One region of the Ruminococcus sp. 5_1_39BFAA genome, then DNA from elsewhere that is predicted to be linked to it. Evidence: riboswitches for the same ligand, from Rfam matches in the RefSeq annotation. Region 1 holds a riboswitch; the other holds the start of a gene.
The links. Region 1 has a riboswitch for cobalamin ahead of ACESZH_RS06765 (cysteine-rich small domain-containing protein). Riboswitches for the same ligand answer to the same signal wherever they lie in the genome.
Positions count from the first base shown of each region.

Region 2: linked by a shared signal. The riboswitch ahead of ACESZH_RS06245 (LysR family transcriptional regulator) and the one ahead of ACESZH_RS06765 (cysteine-rich small domain-containing protein) in region 1 are both predicted to bind cobalamin.

Region 1 covers NZ_CAXSVO010000003.1:384,968-401,056, forward strand. Annotated here, with positions in the region: gene ACESZH_RS06755 (phosphatase) at 1-368, shown strand, start outside; gene ACESZH_RS06760 (hypothetical protein) at 463-1,368, opposite strand; gene ACESZH_RS06765 (cysteine-rich small domain-containing protein) at 1,726-2,049, opposite strand; cobalamin riboswitch at 2,311-2,505, opposite strand; gene ACESZH_RS06770 (NlpC/P60 family protein) at 2,651-3,961, opposite strand; gene ACESZH_RS06775 (N-acetylmuramoyl-L-alanine amidase family protein) at 4,166-5,695, opposite strand; gene ACESZH_RS06780 (diaminopimelate dehydrogenase) at 5,936-6,922, opposite strand; gene ACESZH_RS06785 (DnaJ domain-containing protein) at 7,022-7,663, opposite strand; gene ACESZH_RS06790 (DUF5685 family protein) at 7,647-8,501, opposite strand; gene ACESZH_RS06795 (hypothetical protein) at 8,503-8,913, opposite strand; gene ACESZH_RS06800 (class I SAM-dependent rRNA methyltransferase) at 8,974-10,176, opposite strand; gene ACESZH_RS06805 (ABC transporter permease) at 10,359-11,285, opposite strand; gene ACESZH_RS06810 (ABC transporter ATP-binding protein) at 11,282-12,019, opposite strand; gene ACESZH_RS06815 (ABC transporter substrate-binding protein) at 12,022-13,089, opposite strand; gene ACESZH_RS06820 (ECF transporter S component) at 13,289-13,903, opposite strand; gene ACESZH_RS06825 (N-acetyltransferase family protein) at 13,979-14,509, opposite strand; gene ACESZH_RS06830 (DUF1002 domain-containing protein) at 14,499-16,089, opposite strand, start outside.
Region 2 covers NZ_CAXSVO010000003.1:266,278-282,366, forward strand. Annotated here, with positions in the region: gene clpB (ATP-dependent chaperone ClpB) at 1-20, opposite strand, end outside; gene ACESZH_RS06205 (PH domain-containing protein) at 180-578, opposite strand; gene ACESZH_RS06210 (ABC transporter ATP-binding protein) at 718-1,497, opposite strand; gene ACESZH_RS06215 (FecCD family ABC transporter permease) at 1,494-2,225, opposite strand; gene ACESZH_RS06220 (hypothetical protein) at 2,111-2,350, opposite strand; gene ACESZH_RS06225 (ABC transporter substrate-binding protein) at 2,364-3,506, opposite strand; gene ACESZH_RS06230 (nitrogenase component 1) at 3,509-4,675, opposite strand; gene ACESZH_RS06235 (hypothetical protein) at 4,672-5,154, opposite strand; gene ACESZH_RS06240 (nitrogenase iron protein NifH) at 5,165-5,980, opposite strand; gene ACESZH_RS06245 (LysR family transcriptional regulator) at 6,139-7,074, opposite strand; cobalamin riboswitch at 7,210-7,394, opposite strand; gene ACESZH_RS06250 (bacteriohemerythrin) at 7,426-7,830, opposite strand; gene ACESZH_RS06255 (MBL fold metallo-hydrolase) at 7,978-8,802, opposite strand; gene ACESZH_RS06260 (GTP pyrophosphokinase family protein) at 8,972-9,649, shown strand; gene ACESZH_RS06265 (ABC transporter permease) at 9,730-10,722, opposite strand; gene ACESZH_RS06270 (ABC transporter permease) at 10,723-11,829, opposite strand; gene ACESZH_RS06275 (ABC transporter ATP-binding protein) at 11,819-13,363, opposite strand; gene ACESZH_RS06280 (BMP family ABC transporter substrate-binding protein) at 13,499-14,800, opposite strand; gene ACESZH_RS06285 (AraC family transcriptional regulator) at 14,906-15,889, opposite strand; gene rhaM (L-rhamnose mutarotase) at 15,983-16,089, opposite strand, start outside.

The DNA.
Region 1 (16,089 bases):
TAGCTTTTATAAACGCCATTAAGAATCCTTCTGTAAAAATTCTGGGTCACTGTGATGATACCCATTATCCGTTAGACTATGATACCCTGATAAAAGCCGCCGGGGAATACGGCGCTGTCCCGGAGATCAACGAGGCTTCCCTCGCCCCTTATGGCTACCGCGGAGACACCAGGGCAAATGTACTGGAGATCCTCCGCTGCTGTGTAAAATATCAGGTACCTATACTTCTTTCCAGTGACAGTCACGGCACCGCACATGTGGGCGACTTTACTCATGCGGCAGAATTTGTCCATCAGGCCATGTTCCCGGAAAGTCTGATCCTCAATAATCAGCTTCCCAGACTGAAGGTATTTTTACAGACGCGCTGACTTGTTTAAAAAAAATCTCAGGGTCAGGTGTGGCTTATGCAAGTCACACCTGACCCCACTTAGAACTATCTATTTCACAATAGCCCTTCTGTTGTTACTTTTCGTTCTCTTCTTTTAGTCTTTTTACCGTTTCCAGGGATAAGCCGATCCGTTCGGCAATGGTCGCTTCATCCAGTAAGTCCAGAAGGTTTCTGGCACTTTCCAGTTTAGTCTTTTCAGTTCCCTTTTCGATTCCCTTCTCGATCCCCTTCTCGATTCCCTTTTCGATCCCATCATTCACCAGCATCTGTCCCAGCTTTGTCACACTGACCGCCTCCTTAATCTCTTCCATACTAACATTGTCCAGAAATTTGTCTGCCATTGTATATATCACCGCCTCTATCTTTCGCTTTTCCTCCGGAGAAATCTCCGTTGCTTCTTTTGTGATTTCGTATGCAGCCTTGATGCGATCCTTCTGGCATGTTTCTCCTGCCATTAGTGGGCACAGGGTTAGCTGGACCAGATCCGATTTCGTAATCTCTTCCCCTCTGGCTGCTTTTTCTTTCAGTTTTCCTATCAGAAGATCTGCATTTCTGTCCTGCATGATGATCGGCACTATCCGATATGTATTTACGCCCTCCCGCAGCTCTGTCACAGGAGACTTGATCGTTCCGGAATACAAAACATATGTGGTGATTTCCACACCGTGCTGATAGCTTGCAACTGCCTCATAGGAACGGAAACGCCTTAATCCTTCTTTTCCCTCATTCGTACTCTGGAATTCAAAATGCTTCCATGTCCCGTCCTCCATGACGAGATTGAAATCCTCATACAGTTTTTTCAGCTCCAGATAGACATTCTCTGTGGGACCGAAGGCTTTTACCTTACCTTCAATTCCAAACTGCTCCAGCAGCTCATCCGCAAAAAACTGCATCATCACCTTCATGGCGGCATCCTCGTGCTGGGCAGCATGAGACATGGCTTCTGATTTTTTCTCTTTTGTCGTTTGCATTTCTTCCATATAGCATCCTTTCCGTGGAAGCTATAAAGAGAAATCCTCCGATTTAACTATAGCAAAAACAATATGGACAGACAATGGCTTTCCACTAAATTATTATAAAACAACAGGTTGGAATTTTCCTGGAATACAGGATATGAATTTCATTTAAGATGTTTTAGAATTGAATTGCCGGATGATCTCTCTATAGCACGCATCATCTGTAGAAAAATCTTAGTATATCTTTGGCATGATGTCAAGCATAAATGCATACAGACGCACCTCAAAACCAAAGGAAGCCTTTGAAGCTGCTATCCTCTCCAAAGACTTTCCTATTATACTCTTTTATTGTGCTGTTTGATCCGTAAAAAGCAACGGAAATCAAAATTTGTTTTCATCTTCTTTTATTTTTTTCATCATATCGGCAAGCTCCCGGTATTTCCCGGTCACATAGCCGTAATTCTTTCTCTTATGAGGAAGCTGGCAATTGGTGCAGTCTTTGATCCCCGAATCTGTGTACCGGAAATTGCCCCCGCATTTGTCGCCCAGCGCATACAGTGGGCAATAGCAAAAAAGACAGTTAAAATCATCCGGATTCGCTCCCTTATGGCATGGAAAATATTCGCATTTTTTATGGCTGAAAAAAGAATATTCCTTATCTTCCCAGTATTGCTTTTCCATTCGTTGCTCCCCTTTCCTGTACATTCGCCAAAAACAAAAGCCGCTGATGCGGCCAATTTTTCTTTCTTATTATAAAGAGGGAGCGATGCTACTTCGGGGTAGAATATGAACCGTTCATATATACGCGGAGGGAACGGATACATCCGAAGTAGTATCGCCTGCCATTTAATCTTGTATAATTCATATGAACAGGCGCATTCCATAAAAAATGCCTGCTTCTGTAGAGCAGACAACGTTCCGGGGCTGCGGATTCCCCAAAATTGGTTGTTACACTTTACACGGAAGTTTAACCTCGCCATACTAAGCAGGTTTCCTGGCTCCAGAATCATCGTATCATCTCCCCTTCTCATGCTTGCGCACAATGGACTACGAGACTCACTCCTCTGTTACAGTGACCGGATCGCTCAGGTTTCGCACCTGATTCCCTCTTTCTGCCAGCCTTCTTCTCAGGCCGTCAGCACTTAATATGTTCAATATGGAATTATACTGACATTATAGTACCACCCCATCGCCCGGATGTCAACCCCATAATGATAGATTCCGGCAAAAAATCCCAGCGAAGTTTTAACAGCAAAAAAGCTGTATGAAAAGTTTTCACACCTTTCATACAGCCATATGTTTTTAACTATACAAGACGTCTTACAGAGGTAATGGTTCTGTAAGCAGCGTTATCGCTGATCTTGATACCGTCTACAGAGTTGGAAGCATGAACGATTTTTCCATCGCCCATGTAGATAGCTACATGACCGCCGTAGCAGATCAGGTCACCCGGCTGTGCATCAGCATAGGATACCTCAGTTCCTGCATTCTGCTGCTCGTAAGAGGTTCTCGGAAGACTTACGCCGAAGTTTGAATATACACTCTGTACGAAACCGGAACAGTCAGCACCGTTTGTAAGGCTTGTACCGCCCCATACATACGGATTTCCAACAAACTGTGTAGCATAATCAACTACAGAAGAGCCGGAACCGGAATAACTGCTGGAGCTGCTGGATGAAGAACTGCTGCTGTACTCGCTGGCGTCCACAGTATTTGCTGTGTCGATCACATTTCCGTACTCATCATACTCATATTCTGTTTCACCGGACCCGGAATCGTATTCCTCACTTCCGCTCTCATCATATCCGGTTTCTTCATAGCTTGCAGCCTCGGCTGCGGCTGCAGCGGCTGCTGCTTCAGCCTGACGCCTTGCTTCTTCCTCCGCAGCGATTCTCTCAGCCTCTAATCTCTCGATTTCAGCCTGCTGCTCTGCAAGAAGATTTGCATATTCGGTAGCCTGCTGCTGTGCATAAGCGATCTCATTCTCACAGTCAGCGGAGTTTGCACGTTTTACATCAAGCTGGTACTGCAGGTTAGCAGATTCTGCTTCATATTCCTGCTTCATGCTTTCAAGTTCTGCTTTTTCCTGTGTATACTGGTCTTCCAGCTTCTGTACCTCTGTGATAGTGTTTGCGTATACCTCCAGGCTCTTTCTGTCCTGTTCATACATTTTCTGGGTATATTCCGCTCTGGTAAGAAGGTCTGCCAGGTTGTCAGCATTCATCATCATCTGGAACCATGCATCGCTTCCTCCTTTTTCATAAAGGTACTGGATACGCTTTTTCATAGCCTCGTACTGCTTGTCTTTTGCTTTCTGCGCTTTTTCAAGATCACCCTGTGTCTTTACGATGTCAGCCTCTTTGTTTGTGATGTCGCCCTCAAGTGTCTGGATAGAAACCATTACATTCACAAGGTTTGCATCGAGAGTGGCAATTTCACTTTCAAGCTGCTGTTTCTGATACCAGAGCTGATCGATGCGGGCATATGTAGCATCCAACTGTTGGCTGGTCCATGCCTGTTCTTCTCTTAAATCATCTTCTCTTGAAGCGCTAACGCTCACCACCTGAGTACCAAACATCATAAGTGCAAGTGTCAGACATACAATTCTTTTTTTCATGATTATTCACCCTCGTAACTTTTAAACTTATTTGTAACATTTCTGCAATAGTCTTCTTAATTCTTTTACATATTAACACATCGTTACAAGAAATGCAACCCTGAATCGAAATAAATTTTAAACTTTTGTAACATTTACATATTATTTCTTAAAAAAAGAGAAGAAACCGATCACCAAGATTGATTTCTTCTCTTTCAACTCTTCTTACTTTCCGAACAGATCGTAAAGAATCTGATCAGCTGTCATATTTGCGTATCCCTCCGGATCTGAAAGGGTACTGCTGTTCCATCTCAGATAGTTACCGTTACGGATATAGTTTCCGCAGGACGGATGATACTCAAATTTCGTGTAACCGGAATACATGGACATGTATTTTTTCGCCAGTGCTACTGCCTCGCTGTCGTAATCGCCGCTTGGAGTAGTTGTTCCGGAAATCTGGCAGCCAGCCTGCGGAGTGGAATGAACGATCACCACGCTCTTGTCACTGCACTGCCCCAGTACAATCCATGTATGTCCGCTGTTGTAGCCGATATCCCCAGGCTTCAGTGTCCAATCATGTTTTGACAGATAAGACTGGTTTACAATGCTGCCCCATTTCAATGTGCTCTTATAATAGGAGCCGATATCTCCGGAAACCACAGTATAACCGGATCCTACATTCGATGCTGTCTGCATTACCTGATATGCCGCCCATCCCACAAAGCCGGAACAGTCAAGACCCTTCGCTCTGTTGGTAGTGCTCAGATCACGGTAATTGTTATAATCATAGCCGCTTGGATTAGATGACCATTTGTTATACCACTTTGTCCAGGTAGGACTTACGCCCTTTCTGGTGGAATCGTTCCAGCCGCCGCCCCAAATGTAGAGAGCCTGTCCTACCGGCTGCAGCGCTCCTGCCAGATAATTCTTAATGGTTCTCGTTCCTGTGCCCGCAGAAATACCCGGGTCATCAGCTACTGTGCCAACATAAACGCCCTTATCTGAAAACTCCTGTTTCACTCCGTCTATCGTTATTACTCCGGTAGCCATCTCGCCAGTGCTGGGATCGAAATAATACTTGGTACCGTTTGCTGTATTTTCCACCCAGCCGGTTGCCATAATACCGCTTCCGCTGTAGAAGTAGTAAGTAACACCGTCAATCGTATTAAATCCGGTCGCCATTGCTCCATCTGTAGATGTCTTGGATGTTGTCTTAAAATACCGTTTTTCACCATTTGAACTGGTAAGCCAACCCTTTGCCATCACGCCGCTGGCACGAAAATATCTTGTATTTCCTTTGCTGTCCTTCAACCAGCAATTAGCCGCCGCTATACCCGACTTTGAATAGAAATAGAAGGTTTTCGTCTTACTCATTTTCAGCCACCCAGTGGTCATAACCCCTGTCTTTTTGTTAAAGTAACGCTTCTGGCCTTTAGAGTTCTTAAGCCACCCTGTCACCATAACGCCTGCTTTGCTGGTAAAATAATATTTCTTTTTGCCTATTGTCAGCCAGCCTTTTACCTGGACGCCATTTTTCTTTTTAAAGTAATATTTCTTTCCGTTTAAAGTGAGCCAGCCTTTGTGCTTTGTGCCATTGGAATCTATGTAATATGTTTTACCCTTGCTTGTCCGAAATCCCGTCTTTGTCGCAGCCTGTACTTCCTTCGTTGTAGCAGTGCTGGTCAGCCCCGCCATCACTAACAGAAGAAATAGAAGAACTCCCCAAAACTTAACCTTTTTACATCTGTTCCGCATGATTACCTTCCTTTTTGCTATTAACACTTTATTTCCATTGGCATTAAGATTTTACAATCTTATTACAACTTTATGTAGTTAATTATATATCATCATAAGCTCTTCGTCAATAAAAAAGTATAAAACTGTAAACATCCCACAATAATCCTCGTAAAATCTTCATAAAAAAAGGACTATCTTCCCATATGGAAGTCGTCCTTTTTTTGACATCTGTAATATTTATTAAATATTTTCTAAAAATTACAGCAGATGCTTTCTCAGTTCCTCGCCGCTCATAGCGCTCAGATATGCCGGAGCTACATCAAATACTGTCTTGCAGCCCTTCTGTCCCTCCTGATTCATGCGGTATGCTGCTCTGGCATAGGCAATGATAACAGAGGAAGTAAACTCCGGGTTGGAGTCCAGCTTCAGGCTGTATTCAATCACATGGCTGTTCTCATCGTTCCATCCGGTCTTTCCGCTGCGGATCACAAAGCCGCCGTGAGGGATACCGCTGTGGTCGCGTTTCAGCTCCTCCTCGGAGATGAAGTGTACAGTAGTGTCATACTCATCAAAGTAATTCGGCATGGTCTTGATTTCCTGCTCAATAGCAGCAAGATCAGCGCCCTCCTCTGCAACCACAAAGCATTCTCTCGTATGCTTTTCCCTTGTGGTAAGCTCCGGATTTTCACCCTTTCTCACAGCCTCCAGTGCAGCCTCCACAGGAATGGTATACTGCTTTCCATCCTTTACACCTTTGATACGGCGAATCGCATCAGAATGCCCCTGGCTTACACCCTTACCCCAGAAGGTATAGTCCTTACCGTTTGTCAAAATCGCATTTGCATACATACGGTTCAGTGAAAACATGCCCGGATCCCAGCCAACGGAAATGATTCCCACATGTCCGTTCTCTGCTGCCGCCTGATCCACAGCCGCAAAATGCTCCGGAATCTTTTTGTGAGTGTCAAAGCTGTCCACCACGTTAAACCACTGAGCAAATTTCGGTGTCTGCTGCGGCAGGTCCGTAGCACTTCCGCCGCAAAGGATCATAACATCAATTTTATTTTTCAGTTTTTCTGCATCATCTACAGAATAAACCTTAGCTGTCTCTGTCAGAATTTTTACTGTGGCCGGATCGCGGCGTGTAAAGACTCCCACCAGCTCCATGTCCGGGTTATGTTTAATGGCGCATTCTACTCCGCGTCCAAGATTTCCGTAACCCAGGATTCCAATACGAATACTCATTGTCTGTTTCCTCCTCAAATCTTTTGCATTTTAGCACTTTAATATATTAATATTTCCTGGCATCAATGTCAATATTTTCCCAAAAGTTTGTTTCTAATGTCAACAGCATAAAATATGGCTTCCCGGGCAGCACAGACTGATGGCGCAGTTTGCCAGACACAGATTCATGCACATATCGCCTCCTGCCACAGGCATCCCGCCGAAGGGATTCTGCTGTTCCCGGTACCAGGTTCCGCCTCCCTCCATACGGTTCAGAAGCATTCTGTACTGAGAGTTATCAGGCTCCAGCCGGACTGCCTCCCGTATATCATTCAAGGCATTCACATTATTTCCCAGCCCCATATTAGCCATGGCTGACAAATAATACCACTCCCCGTTTCTCATGGAAAGAGAACTCAGCACGTTCATGGCTTCCTGATAATGTCCACTCTGGACATAATTGGCTGCAGCTCTTCTGCGGATACTCTCCTCATCCTGATAACCGGAGCTTTGCTGTCCTCCGAATCCTCCGAACCCACCATAGCTTCCATATCCGCCGGCATCAGAACCGTATTCCCGTTCCTTCATGATCTGCTCATACGCCTGCTGCACTTCCTTAAATTTTTCTTCCGCCTGGTCCTTGTTGGGGTTGTTGATATTTGCATCCGGATGGTATTTCCTGCTTAAACGTCTGTACGCCTTTTTAATTTCATCATCTGATGCGTCTCTGGATACTCCCAGCACACTATATGGATCTAACATGTTCTTTCTCCCGTTCTTCCCTCCGTTGTTTGCTTACGGTCTCAAAGCGGCACCAAACACCGGAGTATAAAATATTCCGCAGAATATCTTCATACTTTATAATAGGAAGTTTCTCAAACTCTCTGCATGTTTCCGCCAGCATCATGATCAGGATCTGACGTATTTCTTCTTCGAACCCTTCCATTGTATATCTTTCGGCAAAAGGATTGTAACTGCCACTTTTCGCATCCTTTTCCACATCGTCATAGGCATCCAGCAGATAAATAAACTTTCCCAGGAAAAAGCCCATACGGCGCAGGCCTGCTTCCCAGTTATCCTGCTTATACGCCAGAATCTCTGCCATGATTCTGCCGAAAACGCCGGACATTTTATCAATATCCTTCTCCCTGGATTTTTCCAAAGCCGAAAGCTCATCGAGAAGAGAAACAATTCTGTTTATCTTATCCGGATACCGGACCAGAAGCCTTTTGTTATCCCCTTCCAGCAGCTTCGCAAAGCCCAGCCCCAACAGACTGTGCTCATCCTGCCAGTCATCCCTGCATTTATAATAGGTAAGGATCACATTCATATCCGCTGCATATTCTGTAATCTCGTTCTTCCGTACCGTCTGCTTCCTGACAGGATGAAGGGCGCAGCGGCTTGTCCCCTTTTTCGTTCCGGGCTCGTAAAGACCGCTTAACAGAAGGATCACAAAGGTCATATCGTAGGTCAGGGAAATCTGACCCATAATACCGTATTTTTCCCGCAGTTCCCTGCATAAGCCGCAGTAAAAGGATTTATACAGGTCAAAATCCTTGAATTTAATCTCCGGCTTGTTTAATATAATGTAACCGAACATTTCAGCTCCTCTTTATAAACTTTGTATGACATTTCGGACATTCTATCTCAATCTTTCCCTTCCCTTTTGGAATGCGGATCTTCTGTCCGCAGCTTGGACAGGAATAGATATGATGGGTCTTGCGCTGTTTCATCAAATTTTTTTCTTTGTTAAAGCGCAGGCGCAGTTTGCTGGTCATGGAAAGATATTTTGCATTTTCCGCATAGCGCTTCTGAATATTTCTGGAAAAAATACGGAAGTAGGTATAAATGATCGCAGCCAATCCCAGGGTATCCAGCAATGATCCAACAGCGCTTCCCGGCTTCACAAAAATCGCCAGAATGATGGATACCAATGCCACTCCCATAGTAAACTTGGAAAACTGATCCACTCCGTAACGTCCCTGCATAAATTTGATAAATTTGTCTTTCATGAAATCCTTCTTTCTTTTTGTTTTTTGATGACTCTAACGCTCTCTTCCCCTGTCTATCTCCTATCTGTCGCTGCATACCTGGAAGATATAGAACTTCAGATAATAGGATTCATCTGCCGCCCACAGGATCGGATGATCCGGTGCCTGGGTTCTGTATTCCACCTGACGAAGACGCTTATGTACATTTTTCGCCGCCTGCCCGATGGTCTGGGTAAACAATTCGTAGTCCATAAAATGAGAACAGGAACAGGTAGCCAAAAATCCGCCTTCCTTCACCAGCTTCATGGCACGAAGATTGATCTCTCTGTATCCTTTCACTGCATTTTTGATGGAGCTTCTCGATTTTGTAAAAGCCGGAGGATCCAGGATCACCACATCAAACTTTTCTCCCCGTTCCTCAAGCTCCGGCAAAAGATCGAACACATCTGCACAGAGAAACTCCACTCTGTCAGAGAGACCGTTCAGTCTGGCATTCTCTGTGGCCTGATTCACAGCCAGTTCAGACGCATCCACACCGATAACGCTTTTCGCCCCTGCAATCCCTGCATTCAAAGCAAAAGAACCTGTGTGGGTAAAGCAGTCCAGCACTCTGGCGCCTTTACACAGCTTCTGGATGGCAAGCCTGTTATACTTCTGGTCCAGGAAAAAGCCTGTCTTCTGTCCATCTTTTACATCTACCTGATATTTTACCCCATTTTCCTCAATTTCCACAAGAGTCGTGAATTCTTTTCCTATGAAGCCCTTTGTCAGCTCCATGCCTTCCTGACGGCGCACCTTCACATCGCTCCGCTCGTAAACACCGCGGATCTGAATGCCGTCCTCAGCCAGCACCTTTTTCAGAAGATCCACGATCATTTCTTTATATCGGTCAATTCCAAGAGCCAGAGACTGCACTACCAGCACATCGGAAAATTTATCCACCACAAGTCCCGGCAAAAAGTCTGCTTCCGCAAAAATCACACGGCAGCTTCCTGTATCTACAACCTTTTTGCGGTATTCCCAGGCATCGCGGACTCTCTTTTCAAAAAACATCTCGTCCACAACCCTTCTCTCATCCCGTGTCAAAAGACGGATGGTGATTTTGGAATTTGTATTAATAAAGCCCTTTCCCAGAGGGTATCCGTCAAAATCACGGACAAGCACTATGTCTCCGTTTACAAAGCTGCCCATGACAGAGGCAATCTCGTTATCAAAAACCCACATACCACCGGATTTCAAAAGTCGTCCTTCACCTTTTTTCAGGGTCACTACCGCCAGGCTCATATATTTTCTCCTTTACTTCTCTTTGCGATTTAACCTACATTCTATCATAGAATTTTTTATTTTTCCAGTCATTCCCTCCCACTTGCGGAGATATCACAAAAAATTCATAAAAAGCCTGAAAAACCTCCTTTTTTCGGAGCATCTTCAGGCTTTCTTTCATATTAATACGATTCATCTATTTTTTAGTACATCTGCCACCGGATCAGTTTTTTCTGCAGCCATGCCACAAGCTTGTTCAGAACAGTTACAACCACTCCCACCACCATGATTCCAGCCACTACGTTGGTATAGTTGCCGTATGTATTATAGTTCACAATATAGTAACCCATACCACTGGTGGCTCCCATCATTTCCGCAAAAGTCAGCATCATCACTGCCGTTGTCATGGTCACCTTCAGACCGCTTATCACTCCCGGAAAGGCGTAGGGAAGCAGGATCTGGAAAATCATAGACCGGTTGTTCAGATTCAGCGCCCTGGCAGAATCCAGGATTCTTTTCTCAATGCCATCCACCCGGATGATCATATTCAAAAAAGTAGGCCAGAAAATCCCGAGAACGATCACCACCATCGAAGCACTGCGAAAAGAAGGCATCAGTGCCACAATATAAGGCGCAAACACAATGGACGGAATGGGTGCCAGCACATTTGCAATGGGATAAAACAGATTGCGGAGTCTTGGTATCCATCCGCACACAAGTCCTGCCACCACCCCGGCTGCCAGACCGCCGAACACTCCGGCGAACAAAAGCTTCAGAGAAGACCAAACTCCCTTCAGCAAGATCACAGGCTGCTCATAAAATACATAAAACACATTCTCCGGCGCCGGAACAAGCACAGGGTGCATCATGTTCTTTTTGGTAACCACGATCTCCCACAGCAAAAGAAATGCCCATACGATCATCATCAGATCCGATGCTGCCGTCAGGTTTTCTCTTTTTCTGACAATATATGTCAGGTAAGCAATCTCAAAGATCAGTATGGCTGCCGCCATAGGACAGGGACCCTTGATCTGTTTTTCACCCGGCAGGAACAAACAGATTCCCAGGCATAGAAACAACATCTGGTTGATAAAGAGGGTTGCAGGAATCCTTTTATTCTTTGCTCTCATTGAAACCACGCCTCCAGGGAAGCCCGCAGAGCCTTGCAGTCATCGTATTTCAGGGACTTTGCACAGCATTGGTTGATCCGTTCCGAAATACGCAGTTCCTTATCCACTCTGCCATTTTTGATAAATACAATTCTTGTTGCCAAAAGCATGGCTTCATCCAGATCATGGGTTACAAAGATCACCGTCTTTTTGTCCTCCAGCCACAGCTTCTGCAAAAGCCTCTGAAGCTCCCCACGGTTCTGGTAATCCAGTGCGCCAAATGGCTCATCCAAAAGCAGCACATCGGAATCCATCGCCAAAGCTCTGGCAATGGAGGTGCGCTGGCGCATTCCGCCCGAAAGCTGGAAGGGGTATTTGCCCCTATGCTCTGCCATTCCTACCTTATCAAGAAACAGCTCCGCCCGCGCTCCGGCCTCCTCCTTTGTAAAGCGCCCTGTTTTTACAGTTGGAAAGACTACATTCTTTTTCACGGTCATCCAGGGGAACAGTGAATAATGCTGAAACACAACTGCCCTGTCCGTCCCAGGCTTGTTCATGTTTTTGCCATCCCTTAAGATTTCGCCCTCCTGAACCTTCTCCAGACCTGCCAGAAGGTGTATCAACGTACTTTTTCCACAGCCCGAATGACCGATCACGCAGAGAAACTCACCGTCTTCAATTTTTAAATTTAAATCCTTCAGCACCTTTTCTCCGCTGTTTTCATAAGCAAAGGTGAGATTTTTCAGTTCGATCATGATCAGTTGTTATTTTCCTTAAACTCTTCCATAAGCTGCTGATAAATTTCATTTTCACCGTCACGTTGGATCAGTGTGTTTAACGCAGTCTCATATACGCTGGTATCCACAAAATCCGCCATATCGTAAGGTGTTGAAGCATCGATGTCGCCGTTTGCCTTCATGATCTCATAGAAATCCACGACCTTATTCTTGTTTGGATCCAGTGAAATGATCATGGCATTGTCATAGTCCTCTGCTCCGTACATAATGGCTTCCACGTAAGCCTCCTCCTGCCCGGAGTATGCGGTGAGCTTATCAACCGTTGTCTCATGGTCATTCATATAAACGTCATAGGCGCGAAGCACTGCTGTCTCAAATTTTACCAATGCATCTTTTTTATTTTCCAACGCATCCCTTGAGGTTGTCTGGCGGCAGCATGGAAAATCAGAAACGTAATCACCTACGGCAAATTCCACCTCCGCGCCGGACTGCTTTGCAATATAGCCATAGCCGCTGTTTACAAATCCAAGGTCTACCTCTCCCTTCAGTACCGCCTCCATAATGGATGCCTGGGAATCCAGGTAAATAAACTCTACGTCCTTTTCAATGTCAAGCCCAGCCTCCCGCAGCCAGCCCTTCATTACCATATGTCCGGTTTCCATACGGAAGCAGCCGATCTTTTTTCCTTTGAAATCCTCAGCCTCTTTAAAAGTATCTTTATTCTCAGCCTTCACAATGGCTTCGCTTCCCTCGGAGATGGTGCCGCCAAAGACAACCACATCTGTTCCCTGGGAAACAAAGCTGCAGCTTGGGATCACACCGTAAGGCAGCACATCAAGCTTTCCTGTGCTCACCGCTGTAAGCCCCTCCGGCAGAGAGGATACCTTCTCAAAGTTCACCTCCAAGCCCTCTTCCTCATAGTAGCCCAGCTCATTAGCCAGGATCACGCAGGCTGTCTTAATATCCGTTCCAAGCATTGCCACATTCAGTGTTTCCATCTCTTCGGCTGCAAAAGCCTCCCCTGCAAAGCCACTCATCGCTGCGACTGCAAAAAATACCCCTGCCAAAACCCCTAATCTTTTTTTCATCTGAAACCGCTCCTCCTTCTCGAATTTTATTAGATAATGTCTAATAGATATATTCTATATATAATATAAATCCAAATTTATTGCAAGTCCCTGGTTCCAATCCGCAAAATAAATACAAAAAAACCATAAAAAATACAAAAAGCGCTTCCTGATTTCCAAATCCGGAAAATCAGGAAGCGCTCTACGGCTCACCTATTTTTTATTTCGCCTGCACTGTTTTATTTGTGTGGATCTCAAGAATATTCATCTTGATCAGAGCCGGGCGCAGGGCATTATAGATAAATGCAACCAGGATGACTGACACCACCGCATTGATGAAGGTAGCGACTGCGCTCATCTTTGCCAGCGCATCAGCCAGCTCCTGCGGCTGTCCCAGCACATACCGCTTATAAAAATATCCCACAATCGGATCCGCAACCACATTAAACGCAAGTCCTGCTATGGAGGAAATTACGCTCCACTTAAGTACATATGCCTTGTCTGTACTTTCGTTGATCTTTGCGATCCTATGGGCCACCAGACCTGTGATCAGACCAATGCAAAGCTTCAGAACAAAGGTTTTCGGAGCCCCGGTGATATAAACCGGATCCATAATATCTGCAATCGTCATTCCGATGGACCCCGCCAGTCCGCCGTACCAGCCGCCCAGAAGCAATGCTCCCAAAACGCAGAATGCGTTTCCAATATGAAGAGACGTTGCATCTCCGCCCGGAACCGGGATCTTAATCTGTAAAAATGTAAAAGATACATAGCAGAGCGCTGCCAAAAGCGCTGTCTCCGCAAGCTTCAAAATAGTGCTGTTCTGTTTGTTCATATAAAACCACTGCCTTTCCTTAATCTCAGGCATATCATACTCACAGACTGTCATTTTTTCAATGTCCAATTCCAACTATTTTTCGGGGGACAGTTCCTTCATCAGGATATATCGCTCCAATCCCCCGTAGCACAACACCTTCTTTTGAATGGTAAAACCGTTATTCTGCATATTATGAAGGCTGAACTGGTTGTCCGGATGGATGGTACAGAGCAGATACCGGTACTTTTCCCGGTCGATCTGTTTTTCCACCTCCTGATAAAGCCTGCTTTGCAGATGATGCCCCCGATATTTCACCGCCACTGCTGCTGTATCCATGATCATCACCCTGGAAAGCTTCTCCTCGTCAAAACCCAGCCTGATCCCCAGATTTTCCTCTCTGTCAGGCCTCTTTGCCAGGAAAAAGCCGGCAAGCTCCCCGCCTTCCGCCTCTGCCACCAGTATAAACCCGTTGTCTTCCAGGTGGTTTCTCACATATTTCTCATCATCGCTCACAAACCACTGAGCATGAACGAGGGAAGCTTTCGCTTCCCTCATAATGTCCATAATCTGTTCCACATCTTCGGATGTGGCTCTTCTGATCAAAAACTCCATATTATTCTTCAATGATCTCGTCCGTATCTCCGGTTTCCTCTACGGGTTCCTCTGTGATATCTACGTTATCCTCTGTGTATGAATCATCGATAACAGGTTCCTCAACCGGTGTTTCTGCGATTCCTGCTGTTGCAGTATCGGCTGATTCATCATAGCTTTCGTAGGACTCACCGTACAGTTTCTCAAAGAATTTCATAGTATCGTTGTAAAGGGTGTATCTGTCATCCGGTGAAAGAAGCTCGCCCAGGATCGCTACGCCTTCTTCTAATTTTTCTTCTTCCGTCACATCGATACCGAAAATCTTTTTCAGGTCTTTTTCCAGCATGTTCAGCTCTACGGTAAGGTACTTCTCGTCACCTGTTGCCACATAGGAGCCAGTGCCATTTCCAAGGATTCCCAGGAACTCCTCCAGAACTGCATCCGTAAGCTTCTTTGCGTTCTCGCTGTCAAGCATGGTAACGTCACAGTATGCATCCTCGCCCATAACTTCCTGCAGAGCGGCTGTGTCGCCCTCGTACTCGCCCTTGCAGAAGGTCTTTGCTTTTTCAAACAGAGCCTTGGACTCTTCACCCAGGAAATCTGTACTCATTTCAGAAATATTAGTTTCTCCTTCTCCGCCTTCGCTGGTGCCATCGCCTGTAGCGTCCGGGATTTCATCGGAACCGGACTGCTGAACCTCTGCCTCACTTGCACCGGAGGTTTCTGCTAAAGTCGGATCCTCTGTGGAGCTTGCCACAACATCGTCTCCCAGCACGCTCTCATCCAGATCACTTACAATGCTGTCCGGGTCTTCCGTGTCATCGATAGCCTCTGCCTGTCCTGTTACGTTGTCATTTACGCGCTCCAGAGTCTCCTGCATTTCTGAGTAATCGTAATTCTGCTGTGCGATCTCCTGAAGGAGGTTTACGATGGTGTTGATCTGATCCTCTGAAATATAAACGCCATTGTTATCTGCAGCGTTAATTACGATGTTGTAAATCTCGTCGGCATTCTGTACATTGTCGGCAATGACCTGCATTTTCGCCTGGTTGATGACTGTGGTGGCGTCATTCTGTCCAACCTGGTCTGCCAGATTTCCTGTTACTACCATCTCTTCGGTAGCGATCTGTTTCTTTGTCTCGTCAAGCTTCTGTCCGCTGGCAGTTTCGTATGCCATCTGGATGCCGGTCAGCGCGCCTGTACCGGATACCTCAAAGGGGCATGCGGCAACGACTTCACAGTTGGTTACGCCGGAGGTGGAAAGGGTTGTTGCGATCATGTTGCAGGTAACCCAGTTCAGGTTCGCGGTGCGGACCTTGATGCCGCCGGAGGTGGTTGGTTTTACGTAGGCGCAGCTTACAGTACGTGTACCGATCTGCTCAAGGGGTACGTATGCGCTGAGGTGATCTCTCTCATCCTGATTGGTGATGGTGAGGATCTGTACTTCGCTGGAGCTTACCTTGAAGTATTTCAGCATGGTGTCCTTCTGGGCCTGGCTCAGGTCGGCGCCCAGGGTTACGACTTTCATGGAGTCTGCCATTGCCGGAACTGCGGATGCAAGGTTTCCGGCGAGCATGGATGCGCTGCAGAGCAGTGCGGCTAATAATTTTGCT
Region 2 (16,089 bases), 120 kb from region 1:
GTAAATTTGCTGATATTCATAGGCTTTCCTCCTTTATAAAAAGCATTCCACATAACTGCTGCGGGAATACCAAAGCTTTGTTATCTTGTTCATTCTGAATGATAATACTTTTTGTTAGCACTGTCAAGAGTCGAGTGCTAATTTTCTGAAATTTTTCTTCTCAGCATTCTTATTCACAGTCACCGAAAAAGAATTTCCGCATTTCTCTTTTTTAATTCCTCAAACAATTTTTCCTTCTCCCTGACAGAACACATCAGCTCATTTCTTCTGCCTTTTATCACGATCCGGTCAAGGGAAGCCGCACTTGAGGCTATGGGGTTATGTGTGGCATAGACCTCCACAATGTCCCTGATCTGTACAGAATCCTTCAAAATGCCAAAATATACTTTGACAACATCTTCACTCACAAAGACATAGTTTCTTATCACCATAGGCAGGAAAACAACGTTGAATATGACGCCACCCACCAGCCCTGCTGCCAGATTGTCACCTGAAAAAATGATATCATATATCAGCATGCCATTCGCCACAATGATGATCGCCCAAAACCAAACTGCTATTTTCCCCTGGAACTTCATATGCTTCTCCTCATGCAATATCGCCGTTTTTCCATTCTATTATACTTCAAAAAGCGGAATAAAGAAAGCACCGCTGCTTCCAGACATTGACATACTGTCAACTCCCTGTTTTGCAGCGATGCTGTACTTCTTTATACCGTCAGTTTTCCGGGCAGCCTGTAATCACAAATGCCTTGCTGCGGCAAGGGCCGTCCTCCAGATCAATAATCCTGGAGTCAATTCCGAAAAACTCTCGCATATGTTCCTGTGTGATAATTTCCTCTGTGTTTCCAAATAGATATTTCTGCGTTCCCATCAGCAGCGTCTTGTCTGAAATGCGCAGGGCATGTTCCGGGTAATGGGTATTTAAGATGCAGGAAATCCCTTTCTCCTTTACAAGTTTTTCGATCAAATTTAAGATCAAAAACTGATTCTTAAAATCAAGATGGGACTCCGGTTCATCCATGATCAGAACCTCCGGCTCTGCCGCAAGCGCCCTGGCAATAAAAGCAAGCTGCAGTTGTCCACCGCTTAACTGGTTGCAGGATTTTAGCGCAATATCCGCAATTCCCACCTCTTTCATGGCGATCATTGCCTGATTTTTATCTTCCCTGGATGGCACACCAAACATCCGTACATACTTTGCCCTTCCCATGGTCACCAGCTCCTGTACGGAGTAAGAAAAGGCGACAGGATGTGCCTGGGGAACATAGCCGATCTTTTTGCTGTCCAGCGTGGAATTCAGCACTTTTCCATCCAGAATTGTCCTTCCTGAATCCCATTTAAAAATTCCCATCAGACATTTTAACAACGTAGTTTTTCCGATTCCGTTAGGCCCCAGAATGGACATCACCCTTCCTGATTCCAGAGAAAAAGTAATATCCTGTAAAATCGGCTCATTTTTCTTATATCCAAAGCATCCCTTCTCTACTGTGATCATCGGGTGTTTCCTCCTATTCTCCGAAACAGTACGGCAAAGAACGGCGCTCCGATTAATGCTGTCAAAATTCCAATGGGGATTTCCGCTGCCATTACGGACCTGGCTATTATATCCACTGCTACCATGAATACTCCGCCTATGATCGCCGAAGCAGGAATCAGGTTTTTGTGATCAGCACCCATAAGAATCCTGCTGATATGAGGAATTACCAGACCTACCCAGCCGATGATTCCGGTAGCCATTACACTGCAGGCTGTCAAAACGGTACATGCCATGATAATGATCAGGCGTACCCGTACCGGATTCACGCCCATAGTCATTGCCTCCTCATCTCCCATGGAAAGGATATTCAATTTCCACCGGAGAAGCATGATCACGATGATCGACACGATCATTGGCAACGCTACAAGACGCAGAGTTCCGTAGGTGGAATTGGCAAAACTCCCCAGCAGCCAATACGTGATGGCAGGAAGCTTTGAGTAGGGATCTGCCGTATATTTTGCCAGAGAGATCAGGGCATTCATCATGGATGACATGATCATTCCTGCCAGGATCAGCGAAATGGTAGTGCTCTGACCGCTGATCTTTGCCAGCATATATGTGAGAAATACAGTCAAAAGGCCTCCCGCCATAGACAGCGCCATAGCTTTAAGACTCTGGGCAAACGGATTTCCAACACCACGGAGACTTCGATCCCCTCCTGTGCCACACCGCGCAGCCCATTCCATAAAATGTGCAGCACTTCCTTCGGGCTGACCATATATCGCCCGAAGAAAAGCGCTCCCCACACCACAGCAAGCAGCAGAAAACAAAGAATCCACCATTTCAGGCCGGCCTTGATCCGCTTTTGCATAACGCACTCCTTCCTAGCAGTTCAGGCCCACATTGGACTTGGAATACAAAATCTGATCCATCTCTTCTTCTGTCAGGTCGTGGTCAAAATAGGTTTTATAGAAGTCTTTCAGATCACCACGGATATCAAATTCACTGAAAATCTCCGGATTGCAAAGCTGTGCCATCCACTCAAGCATGATATGGGACTCTGCACACGGCGGATCCCAGCGGTAAATCCCCATGGGAACCTTATAAACCCTGCCATTCTTGATCGCCTCAATGCTGCTCCAGTCATTGCCGCCAAAATTGCCTTCCGCAAAATCCTCAGGCATAAAATCATCAAAATTGCTTAACAGGATCACATCCGGATTCCATTCCAGTATCTGCTCCATATTGACAGTTGTCTGTGTTATTTCCAGTTCTTCCGCAACGTTCACGCCGCCTACCATATTCAGATAATCCTGTCCCAGAGATGTTCCTGCGTAAATCCGGTATGTTCCGTCGCCTTCTACTCCATACAGATAGAGAACTCTTGTCTGGTCCTCCTTTGCCGGAAACTCCTCCTGCTTGCTTTCTACAGCAGCGATGGCATCCTTATGGAGTTTGATCATGGATTCTGCGCGCTCCTCTGTGTGGTAAATCTCACCAAGCACGCGCATACTGTCCTGTACATCCTGTAATTTCCCGTAATTTACAAGTACCGGGGTTACCCCAACCTTTTCGAGCTGCTCACCCATCTTCTCAATCTCAGATTCATACATCAGCATGATATCCGGCTGTATTTTTGCCAACTCTTCGTAATTGAGCGTCTTATCGCTGCCAAGATAATCGGTATTTACATTCTCAAGACCAGGTGCCAGTGTTTTAAAAATACAGTTGTTGTAGGATTCCAGCGCACCGGCAGGCATACTCTTAATAGAGCTTGCATCACCGGATACGGCAAAGACCATAGCAGGCCACGGCCAGGAGATCGCTGCTACGGAATTAATGGTTTCCGGAATCTCCACCGGATTTCCATTGGCATCGGTAATGGTATGTGTACCACTGCCGGATTCCTCTCCTGCAGTCTCCGCGCTGCTGTCCCCGGCCCACACGAAGGTACTTCCGCCTGTCACCAGCATAGCAGAAGCCATAAGCATTGCCATACATTTTTTCCACTGATTCATCTTTCTCATGTTTACTTCTCCTTTAGTTGTTTTTTTATATTCAAAATACCAAATTCCCCTACCCAGGGAAGAGAAGCAAACAGGTTTCCGCTTAAGCCGTGGTTCGGTATCTCCACAAACTTTACCTGTTCACTGGCAAAACGTCTGAAAAACACATCCCCCGCAACAACGCTTTGCTCTGGTAAATGGAATAACATTTTTTTCAGTTCCTCAAAATCCGCAAACCGCACTTGCGGAAATCGCTCCCGCAGTTTTCCTGCTGAAAAGAACGTTTCACAGCACACTGCCGCAGCGCGCTCATAGCCCAGATCATTTCGAAACATCCTGCTCACCGCCTGTGCAAACAATGCCTCTCCGATCACGATCACATCCGTATGCTCATCCTTTTTCCCTGTAAGGACAGTCTCAGGACAGGGCACAGATACCTGGAACCTTTTCTGTAATATATTTTCAAGCTGATGCAGACCGTAATTTCCTGCAGGGCAGATCATTTCGTAAGGAATTCCGTACTCTGCTTTCATATACTCCGCAAGGGCAGTCCCGCTCTCAGACAGTACCAGATTAAGGGCTGCCCTGGTGCTGTCTGCCAATCTATATGCATCTTCCTCCTTTGACCAGTCACACATGATCCTGACACTGCTGTCCGCGATCAGCTTTCTCACAGGCTCCAGCTCTTTTTGAGATCCATGGCAAAAGGGACTGTAGCCGATCAGATTTACGGATTTTTGAACGGATTCCTGCTTTTTCAGAAATTTCCTTCCAAGTGCATCCAATGCGGAAGCTACTCCTTCCGTATAGCAGTGAAATCCGTCACAGTTTATCCATAAAGTAGGAATCTTTAATTTTTCTTCAATTCTTTTTGCCTCTCTTCCAAGGTCCATCCCGATCATGGAAGGGACCGGACTTCCAAGCAATGCTACAAAGGACGGCGTTTCCGGAAATGATGCACGGATGACAGTTTCGCAAACATCGTTGTCCCCCATGATCACATGAAGCATTTTCATTTTTGTGGTATATAATTTATCGCCCGGCAGCCTGCGGAATTCATCCACACAGGCATAGCTTCTGCCGCAGCTTCCTGCGGAGCATATCACACTTACTCCCCCAAGAGAGTATAAAACCGATAATGCTCCTGAATAATCCACCGCAGGAACCGGTATTCCATGAAGCAATGTCATAGATCCTCCTCACCGGATGTCCCGGCAGCCGAAAGCTTTTCCAGCCATTTCTTCCGGATTTCCAGAAATCGCTCTTTTTGTGTTATCTTACCCACGGACAAAGGACCGCGGTCCAATATATCTATGAAAACTCCTGTCTCTTTTTCCAGCCTTCTGCCCATGGCTCTGTAGCCTGTGGACGCCAAAACATCCACACAGGAGGTACAAACAAGCACAGCCCGCACGGAATACTCACGGATGATCTCCCTGATGCTTTCTTCCGCCAGTGAAACCTGTAAGCCTGCTGCAAATTCCTCTGTTTTTAAGGGAAGCAGAAACAGATATTCTTCTGCCTTCTGCTGATAAAAGGAAAAATACAGGCACCTCATACAGGAGGGAGGCCCCACTGCCAGAACGACCGCCCCGGGAATCTCTGCAACTGCCGCCAAAAAGCTGTTTCCAACCGCATCCTGAGAAACAGCCGCCAAATCCTTTTCCATTTTCTCTCCTTTATCCCATGAAGCTTTTGCAGAATTGATCCATTTGGCTATCTGACATTGCTCTGGGGATGCCGGCTGTCTCTTTTCTCAATATTTTTTCTGCCAAATGGGCAAACTGCCCTGCAGCCAGACTGTCAGGAGCATACTCCACAACCGTTTTTCCCTGATATTCTGCAATTTCTATCTCTTTGCTGTAAGAAACAGAGGACGTAAGTATGGAATTGGTCACTGCTGCCAGCTCCTCCACACGTTCTTTTCCTGTTCCGGCATTTCTCTGATTATAAATGATTCCTCCAAACCGGATATCTGATTCCTGTTGGATTTCTGCAATACTGCGGATAATATTATTTGCGGCATATAAGGACATAAATTCTGCGGATGTTATGATATATACAAGATCCGCCAGACGCTCCCGCATGGGTACGGCAAATCCGCCGCAGACAACATCTCCCAGTACATCATAGACGATCACATCCCAGTTTTCTTCAAACACATGAAGTGATTCCAGTTGTTCCGCCATAACCGTAATAGCTCTTCCGGCACAGCCCTTTCCTGCCCGGGGACCGCCTGTTTCCCCGCAGGTTACGCCTGCATAGCCTTGAAAGAGGATATCTTCCGCACAAATCTGCCCTTTTTCACAAAGCATATCCAGCACAGTAGGTATCCGCCTTCCCATCAGAGTCCTGGTTGAATCTGATTTTGGGTCACAGCCGATATGAAGAACCTTTTTCCCCATATTTGCCAGGGATGCGGAAACATTTGCCGCTACCGTTGATTTTCCGATTCCGCCTTTTCCGTAAAATGCAATTCTTATACAGTTCTTCACGCCGCAATCCCTCTTTTTCTATGTATACAAAAAACACCGTCAATAGCGGTGTTTTTTAACAGGTGAAACCAGATATTGTACATCACTACTCTTCATTCACCTTTATTATATGCAATTCGCCAAAATAAGTAAAATTATAAATTGGAATACTAAAATTCCTAAATTTCCCGCAGCAGCGTATTGCATATTAAATCCTTAATATCTTCTTTTGCGTCCCTGTTCCACATTGCCACGATTCCGACTGCTGCATCCCCGATTTCAATCAGCCTTACCCGCTCGTTTTCTTCATTGAATACGCCGCGTATTCCCAGGCCGATTCCACGGTTGTATTCTGCATTGACAAAGACGGTAAGGTCATTGTTCATAAACTCCATATCACGGATGTCCAAAGGACCTTCTCTGCAGATTTTCTGTATTTTTTCCATTCTGGAAAGGCTTCCGGGCGGATTGCTGATCAGAAGCCTCTGCCCTGCCAGATCCTCTATTTTCAACATCCGTTTTTCCGATAAGGGATTCATCCTGTTGACCACCGCAACTGAAGGCACCCTGGCCACTTCCTGCCACTCATAATACCCCGCATTGTCTGGGATGTCCGTTTCCAGCGTAAACACGATATCCATCTGCCCTGAATTCAAATGCTCCAGCAGACGGTTATAATTCATCCTGAAAATTTCCACAAAAGTCTCCGGGTAGTTTACGTAGATATGCTTTAAATACGGCTCCATAAATCCTACGGAATCTTTCAGAGGAAAACACCCGACTCTTAGCCGCTCCACCTTTATAGATGATATAAGCTTTGCATGCTCTATATCCCTTTGATATAAAATAATAATATCCTTCCATTTCTGATACAGATATCTGCCGCTTCTTGTCAGCTTCAGATTTCTGCTGTCCCGGTCAAACAACGGTATTCCAACCCTCTCTTCCAGTGCCATGATGTTCTTGCTGAGCATAGACTGGGTAACATAGAGTCTTTTCGCCGCTTTGGTGATATTTTCAGTCTCAGCAACTATGATAAAATAATAAAGGGTTTTCAGGTTCATATCAATCAGACTGATATCAAGGCCGTTAAAATCAAGATCAATTTCCTTCATGCTGTCTCCATTCCCATTTGTTCGGGCAGACTTGAAAAAAAGCCTGCTGACCGCAGGCTTTAAAAGCATATCTGTTTGACAGGAAAATCCTTTTACAAATATCTCCACGGAGGCGCGCTTTACTCGGAAGCCTGCTTTCCAACATTACTATCAAGCAGGTTTCCTGACTTACAGATCGCTGAGTCATTTTGCCTTCTCACACGCTTCATGCAATGGCTTTCCAAAATGACACTCCCTGCTTACAGTGGCCGGACCGCTCAGGATTTACACCTGATTCCCTCTCATTCTTTATAGAATTCACTTGATATTTTATTTCAGGGCGCCGCAGACGCAGCGCCCTTACATTCAAAATTATTTACCGGTTACATACTGTGCAACCTGTTTGTCCCAAACCATAATGTGGTTTAAGAGCCACTCTACCACGTTTTTCTTAACGGCTGCAACGAAAGCCTCGCTTGGGCCTTCCTCCTCAACCAGCATGTCCTCAAGCTCCTCTACTGCTTTTACGAAGGAAGCGTGCTGCTCCTTGTGTGCGTCAAGAAGAGGATAGCCATGCTCTGCCTGAAGCTTCTCCTCGTCTGCAAAATGCTCGTTGGTATAGTCCATCAGGAAGCCCAGTGTATGAGCAGCAACTGTCTTCTCTGTGCCAGGCTTACATTCCTCTGTCAGCTTGTTCACTCTGGCGATCAGCTCCTGGTGCTGAGAGTCGATCAGTTCGTTACCTGTTTTTAAAGAATCATCAAATTGAATTGCCATAATTTTACCTCCCGTTATTTCCGGAAAATACAATGCTGCTTTCCGGCTTTCTCCGCTATTTTTCTATATGAACTTTCTTTCCGCGGTTTTTCTCTGCTTATTATATCAAAAGAAAGATTATAATTCAATCTGCAATACAGATTTTTCCTATATCTCCAGCACGCTTCCCGCTGAAAGATACTGTATCTGTTTTCCAAGCTCCTGGTGAAGCATTTCATACCCTTCCACGCTGGTACAGTGGCAGGTGTAATACTGGGTTGTCTGCTTTTTCAGGCGTTCTGCCAGATCTTTACAGAATATGCGCTGCCTCTGCTCCTCCGGGTAGGCATGTTTCAGGTGCATCCCTCCGATCACAAAGTCGATCCCGCCTGGTGCGTACTCTTTTGATTTCCTCATAATATTCAGGATTCCGTTGTGGGCACACCCGGCAATCAGAACCATCTTGTTACCCTCACGAATGAGAAGATTCTGCTCGTGCATGAACAGATCCTGGATATCTCTGCCGTTAATGGACATATAGAGACGGTCGTTGGCCGGAGAATGGCATTCCCGTCCTGTCACTCCTGCCAAAACCTGAAGTCCGGCATCCAGCCTGTAATCTCCTGTATGGTATACGATCCGCGGATCATCCTTCATCTCCTGCGGTAAACCAATATATCGTCTCGTCCCATCCGGGTCATGAGCATAATATTCCCCAAACGCCTTCCGCTGTATATGTACCGGTGCGGTGGAATTGGCTTCCAGGAAGGCTTTCAGTCCACCGCCGTGGTCGTAATGTCCATGGGAAAGAATCGCAATGTCTACCCTGGCGATATCCACGCCCAGTTTTTCCGCATTTTCCAGAAACGCCCCGTCCGGTCCCATATCGAACAGTATTCTGTGACTTTTTGTCTCAATGTAAAAGCTGAGTCCATGACTGCTTTTCATCTCAGGTGAAACAGCAGTATTTTCCATTAAGGTAACAATCCTCATTTGGCTTTCTCCCCTTTCACAACAGCGCCAGTGTACCCTGGCACAGATCCCCTTTCTTTGTATCTTAAACCCTTGTGAATTTTTTTACAATAGAAATTTGCTAATTTTAATTACTTGGATTATAATGAAGCAAAGAATCACAAATCCTGTATACAGAAAGGGTATCAATATGAGTGAAACGAAAGGGCCTTCATGGCTGGAGACTTCAGATCCTCAACATTTCATAAATAATGCGGCGAAATTCGGCGACTTAATGATGATGTACCGATGTGCCATACGGGAAATTCGGACAAAGCTTGAGGTACTGGATGATGAATTTTCCGTGGAATATAAAAGAAATCCCATCTCCTTTATCAAGACCAGAATCAAAAAACCGGAAAGTATCTACCGGAAGCTGCAAAAGCTTGGCTGCGAATTCACGGCTGAAAACATCCGGACAAAGCTGAATGATGTGGCCGGGATCCGGGTTGTATGCGCTTTTATCGATGATATCTATACCGTTGCCGACCTTTTGGCAAACCAGGATGATATCAAGGTCATTAAGGTAAAGGATTATATTAAAAATCCCAAGCCTAATGGTTACCGGAGCTATCACATGATCGTAGAGATTCCCGTGTTTTTCTCCAAGGGAAAAACTCCTGTGCGGGCAGAGATCCAGATCCGCACAAACGGAATGGATTTCTGGGCCACTTTAGAGCATCAGCTTCGGTACAAACAGGGTATTGAGGAGATGGAGGGCTATGACAGTATCAGCAAGGAGCTGCTAAAGTCCGCCCAGGCTGTCATTGAAATGGACAACGAAATGCAGAGTATCAAAAATATGATTGGAAAATTTCATGATATCTGATCTTAAAAAGGGCGGCTCAACTGAAAGAGCCGCCCTTTTTGATCGCCGTTATATTTTATTTCCGGCATTCGCCGAAACCACTATCTCTCCTCGCGGAAGTAAGACAGTCCCAGACTTTCCGGAGGCTGGTTCTCCTTTTTCTTTCGGAAGCTTACCACCACCAGTACCACAATGGTAACCACATAAGGCACCATCTGTACCAGGTCGGTCACGTAGCTTGCCACCTTGATGCCCAGGATGCTTGGAAGGAACTGGTACAGCCAGTAAAGCATTCCGAAAAGATAAGCTCCCCAGATTGCATTTAACGGCTTCCAGGTGGTAAAGATAACAAGTGCCACAGCAAGCCAGCCAAGCGCCTCGATCTGCCCTGTAGTCGCCCAGATGCCCTGGTTGTAATCCAGTACATAGTACAGGCCGCCGATTCCGGAAAGACCTGCTCCGATACAGGTTGCAAGGTATTTATATTTTGTAACATTGATTCCCGCTGCATCTGCAGTACCGGGATTTTCCCCGACAGCTCGGAGATTCAATCCCACCTTTGTCTTATTCAGCACATAATGCAGAACAATGGCAATGATGATCGCTCCGTATGCAAGGAAACCGTAGGAGAATACAGTTTTGCTTATCACCCCAAACTTTGAAGAAAGGAAAGGGATTTTTTTTGAAAAGGAGGCATATGCCAGAGGCGCAGCCGTGTAGCTGGCCCCGTTCAGGATAAATACGCCGAAAAAGTTTGCCACACCCATGCCAAAGGTAGTCAGCGCCAGACCGGTTACGTTCTGGTTTGCACGCAGGGTAATAGTCAAAAAGCTGTAGATCAGACCTCCCAGCATGGATGCCACGATTGCGGCAAACAGTGCGATCAGAATACAGACCCATCCTTTTGGATCTTCTGACATTTTTTCATAATAGTAGGAGCTTGCGAATCCTGCAAAGCCGCCCAGATACATAATTCCCGGAACACCAAGGTTTAAGTTTCCCGATTTCTCCGTGATGATCTCACCCATGGAACCAAACATAATGATCGTTCCGAAAGGAATTGCCCGGATGATCCATGCAATCAAATTACTCATTTAGCGTACCTCCTTATGCTTTGAACCACGGAATATCATCCTGTAGTTGATGAAAAACTCGCTGCCCAGAATAAAGAACAGGATGATGCCTTCAATAATACTTGCCGCAAAATCATTCAGGCTGTATGCAGATGCGATCTCTGCCGCACCTCTTGACAGGAAGATCAAAAGGAAGGAGATCAGAGCCATATAGAAGGTATTAAATTTCGCCAGCCACGCCACAATAATTGCCGTAAAGCCCTGGCCTCCTGCGGAGGCTGTGGAGATAGTCTGGTCCTTTCCTGCAACGATCAGAAAGCCTGCAAGTCCGCAGATCGCACCGGAAATGATCATGGTACGGATAGTTACACGTTTTACATTGATACCTGCGTAACGCGCAGTATTCTCTGATTCACCTACTACGGAAATCTCGTAGCCCTGCTTGGAGTATTTCAGGTAAAAATACATCACAAACATCAGGATCAGCACGATCAGAATGTTGATATTATATCTCTGTCCCAGAAACTGCGGAAACCAGCCTGCCTGGGTGGACATATTCAGCTTGCCAAGGCTTGATGCCTTACCGCGCATAATGTTTGTCATACATGCCACGATGCTGGTAGCCACATAATTCATCATTAGGGTGAACAGTGTCTCATTTGTATTCCAGTATGCCTTGAAAACAGCTGGAATAAGGCCCCACACACCTCCAGCGATGATGCTGGTCAGAAACATCACCAGGAAAAGAACCGGGGTGGGAAGGCTCTGTCCGCATTTGACCATCACAAGCGCCGTAGCAAGGCCGCCCATCAAAACCTGTCCCTCTGCTCCTATGTTCCAGAAACGCATTTTAAAAGCAGGCGCAAGAGCGATACCGATACACAGAAGCGTTACCAGGTCACGCATTGCCCAGGAAAAACGGATCGAGGTCATAAAGGTTCCGTTAAACATAACGCCATATACGGCCAGCGGATTCAACCCTGTTACAGAAAAGATAAACACCGCATCCACCACCAGTGCCAGAAGAATGGCAACCGCGCGGATCACGATCTTATTTCCAATAGTGGCGCCGTCACGCTTTATGATACGCACAAACGGCTCCTTTAATTTTCTATTCTCACTGCTCATCTGCGGCACCGCCCTTCCTTAGATTTGTCATAAGAAGTCCCACTTCTTCCTTGGTAGTCGTCCGGGCATCCACGATGCCGTTTGCCTTTCCATCGCAAAGTACCAGGATCCGGTCGCACAGATCAATCAGCACATCCAGATCCTCTCCTACATAAACGACCGCAACACCGCTGCCTTTTTCTTCGTTCAGAAGGTTGTAGATCGTATAGGAGGTATTGATATCCAGACCTCTTACCGCATAAGCAGTCATCAGAACAGTCGGCTCCTCCGCAATCTCACGGCCTACCAGGACCTTCTGCACATTTCCGCCGGAAAGACGGGATACCGGCGTATTGATGCTCGGGGTAACAACCTCCAGCTCATCCTTTACCTTCTCCGCCATTTTCTTCGGAGCCTTCATATCTGTCAGGAAGGAACGTCCGCTGCCATAACTTTTCAGAAGCATGTTTCCGGTCATGCCCATGGAGCCTACCAGTCCCATACCGAGACGGTCCTCCGGAACAAAGGCAAGATGAACCCCTGCGTCCCTGATCTTTTTCGGTGTTTTTCCAACAAGCTGGAGCGGTTCGTTTTCCTTTCCTTTTTCAAAGAATTCAATACTGCTGCCCTGCGCCGTGATCTGAAGCCCTGCAATGGCTTCCAGAAGCTCCTTCTGTCCGTTTCCGGAAATACCTGCAATGCCCAGGATTTCTCCGCCGTAAGCATCAAAGCTTACATCGTCCAGCACCTTTACATTCTCCCGGTTGTACACCGTAAGATGGGAAACAGAAAGCCGTTTTACCGGGTTTACTGGCTGGGAACGCTGGATATTCAGCGCTACCTTTTTGCCCACCATCATTTCTGTCAGAGAACCTTCTGTAGCTTCTTTTGTTTCCACAGTTCCTATGTACTCTCCCTTGCGCAAAATGGCTACACGGTCAGAAATCTCCAAAACCTCGTGAAGCTTGTGGGTGATGATAATAACAGATTTATTATCTGCCTTCATATTGCGGATCACCTCGAAAAGGCGCTCTGTCTCCTGCGGTGTCAGTACAGCCGTAGGCTCATCCAGAATCAGGATGTCAGCGCCTCTGTACAGCACCTTGACAATTTCCAGAGTCTGTTTTTGGGAAACGCTCATCTCGTAAACCTTCTGATCCAGATTCAGTTCAAAATGATATTTGTCACAGATTCCCCGTGCTTTTTCCTTAACTGCCTTTAAGTCGAATTTTTCTTTTTTATCAAGACCCAACGCAATGTTTTCCGCAGCGGTGAACACATCGATCAGCTTAAAATGCTGATGGATCATACCGATTCCCAAGTCATAGGCATCCTTTGGGGAACGGATCTCAACCTGCCGCCCGTTTATCAGGATCTCTCCCTCGTCAGGAAAATAAATGCCGGAGATCATGTTCATAAGAGTCGTCTTGCCGCTTCCGTTTTCTCCCAGAAGTGCTAGGATTTCTCCCTTTCTTACATCTAAATTAACATTTTTGTTGGCAACAACTTTTCCGAATGTTTTCGTTACGCTTTTTAACTGAATCGCATACTCCAAATCGTTGTGCCTCCCTTCCCAGTATTAGTCGCTTTCATTATATATTTTTTTGCAAAAAAAGGGAAGCCTTTTTTAAGCTTCCCCTTTGAAAATCCGTTGACCAATAGTTACTGTTCTCAGTAACGATCAATACTATTATTCAACAGCCTCTGCATCCTCTGTGATGCCGTCGATACGCAGTGAGAAGTATGGAGCGCTTCTGTATACGGACTCTGCAAAATGTCCATCCTCAATAGCCTCAACTGTTTCTCCCTCATATACAACAGTTGCAGGATCTGTAGTGAAATCCAGGAAGGAAAGGTCGCATTCTGCTGTGGTAACTTCCTCGCCGCCAACTGTAAAGGTAGAGGTATCAAATACCTGCTGGGAACCATCCTGCAATTTAGCTTCCACATCTGCCACATAATCAGCAGTGCCTTCTGCGCAGGATTCGCCGAGCGCGGTGATACCAACAGCACCATCGCTGTAACCCTTGGACCAGTCTGCCTCAAGCTCTCCGCCGCCCATAACGGTTTCGATCGCATGCTTATAATATACAGCCCAGTTATTTGTGGCAGATGTAAGTGCTGCAGTCGGAGCTGTCTCCAACATGTCGATGTTGTATCCTACAGAGTAGCAGATTTTGCCGGAATCCAGAAGCTTCTGGGTAGCAGCCGGTGCTCCTGTGGAGTCTGCATGCTGTCCAACCATTACGGCTCCATTTGCAACCAGAGCCTCTGCTGCTGCGCCCTCTTTGTCAATATCAAACCAGGAGTTTGTATATTTTACTTCCATAACAACTTCCGGAACCACGCTCTTAACGCCAAGGTAGAATGCTGTATATCCGGAAACAACCTCTGCATAGCTGAATGCGCCTACATAACCGATTTTTACATTGCCGTCCGCATCAAAGCTGTCCGGCTGGGTCTCTGCGGTAAGAGTTCCGTCTTCCATCAGCTCTTTCAGCTTAAGTCCGGCTACAACACCGGATACGTAACGTGCTTCATAAACATTTGTGAATGCGTTTTTGAAATTATCTAATCCGCTGATTGCGGCAAAGTCACCTGTCATAGCAACAAATGTTGTGTCCGGATATTCCATTGCAGCCTGTACCATGTATGTCTGATGTCCATAGCTGTTGGAGATAACCAGTGAGCATCCCTGTCCCACAAGGTCTACTGCGGAATCATAGCAGGTAGAATCCTCAGGAACTTTGTACTTCCAGATGATCTGGCTGTCATCAAGGCCGATTTCTGCGGCTGCCTCTTTGATTCCCTGGATATGAGCCATAGAGTATCCTTCTGTCTCATCGCCTACGAGAATAACGCCCATTTTGAAATCCGGGTCAACCTCTACGCTGTCATCAGCGGCATAAACAACAGAAGTGAATGCGATCATGGAAATGACCATCACTGCTGCAAGAAGAAGGCTGACAACTTTTTTCATGCTTTTTTTCATAAAACTTCCTCCTTTTTTATTGCAATTTTTAACATTGCTATCGAATTCATTGTATTTTCTTTCAAAATAAATGTCAACTGTTTTTCTAAAAAACGGAGAAAAATATTAAATTCGGATATTGTTATTTTTCCGATTCTCTATGCGGAAGCTTCTGGGTGTCATGTGGTAGCGTTCCTTGAACACCCGGTGGAAATAGCTGTTGTTTTCATAGCCGACTGCTGCTATGATATCGCTGATGGGCAGATCCGTATCGCACATAAGTTCCATAGCTTTGCTTAAGCGCTTCCGCTGAAGAAGCTCCTTGAAATTGAATCCTGTGGTTTTCTTGATCATTTTGCTTAAGATGTGCATGGGCAGGTGGAGCTGGCTGCAGAGCTCCGTGAGTGTAGCGGTGCGGTACTTTTCTTCAATATACTTTAATGTTGACATGGAGATCATATTTTCGTACTGGTTCGGTACTCTCATTTCCACATACTGGACAGAATTTAACAGATATAGAAAAATAAGTCCCATAGTAGTCTGATTGATCCTGTTGTCTTCGCCCTTTCCTGTCACAAGAGAATAGATCATATTTTCCAGAAGATTTTGGATCTGCAAAACCTCAGACACCTTAAAATGCAGATATTCTCCCCTCTCCTCGTCTCTTCTCAGGACATTTACCACAAAATCAGCCAGAACATTGTTGCTGCCAGCCATGGAGTATGCTACATCGAAAAATTCCGGAAGGATCATGAAATTAATGGCAATATCATTCTCTCCTGCCGGCAGGATCTCGTGGCGGGTAAACTGATTCAGAAACAGAAGCTCTCCCTTGCGGATCGTGACCTGTTTGCCGTCTATCACATTGATGAGCTCACCTTCGCACGCATAAAGCACTTCTACATAATTGTGGCGGTGAGAGGGAAAATACACGAACCGGGTGTGGGTGCGCACCGCGATCAGCTTACCCTCCTCCAGCATCTTTCCACTGTCTACAGTGAATTCCTTTCCTGAAGTGTACAGATCCTGATCCACCTGCCCCTCCCCGTCCAGAATTCTCTGCTCCTCCTCTGTGATCTCCCTCAGCTTTTCCAATAACTCTCTCTGCATACGCCTCTGACTCCGTAACTTCAAATCAAATCCAACACTACTTATCTACTGAAAAAAGAGTGTTACTCTTTCCGTAACACTCTCTCCCTGTTTTTAGTCAAGGTGGAATACATTCTGCAGGTCAATGCTTACCGGGCTGTTATCCGGATTTGTTTCCATAATATCAGCCATGAAGTCCCACCATTTGCGGTTGATCGCCG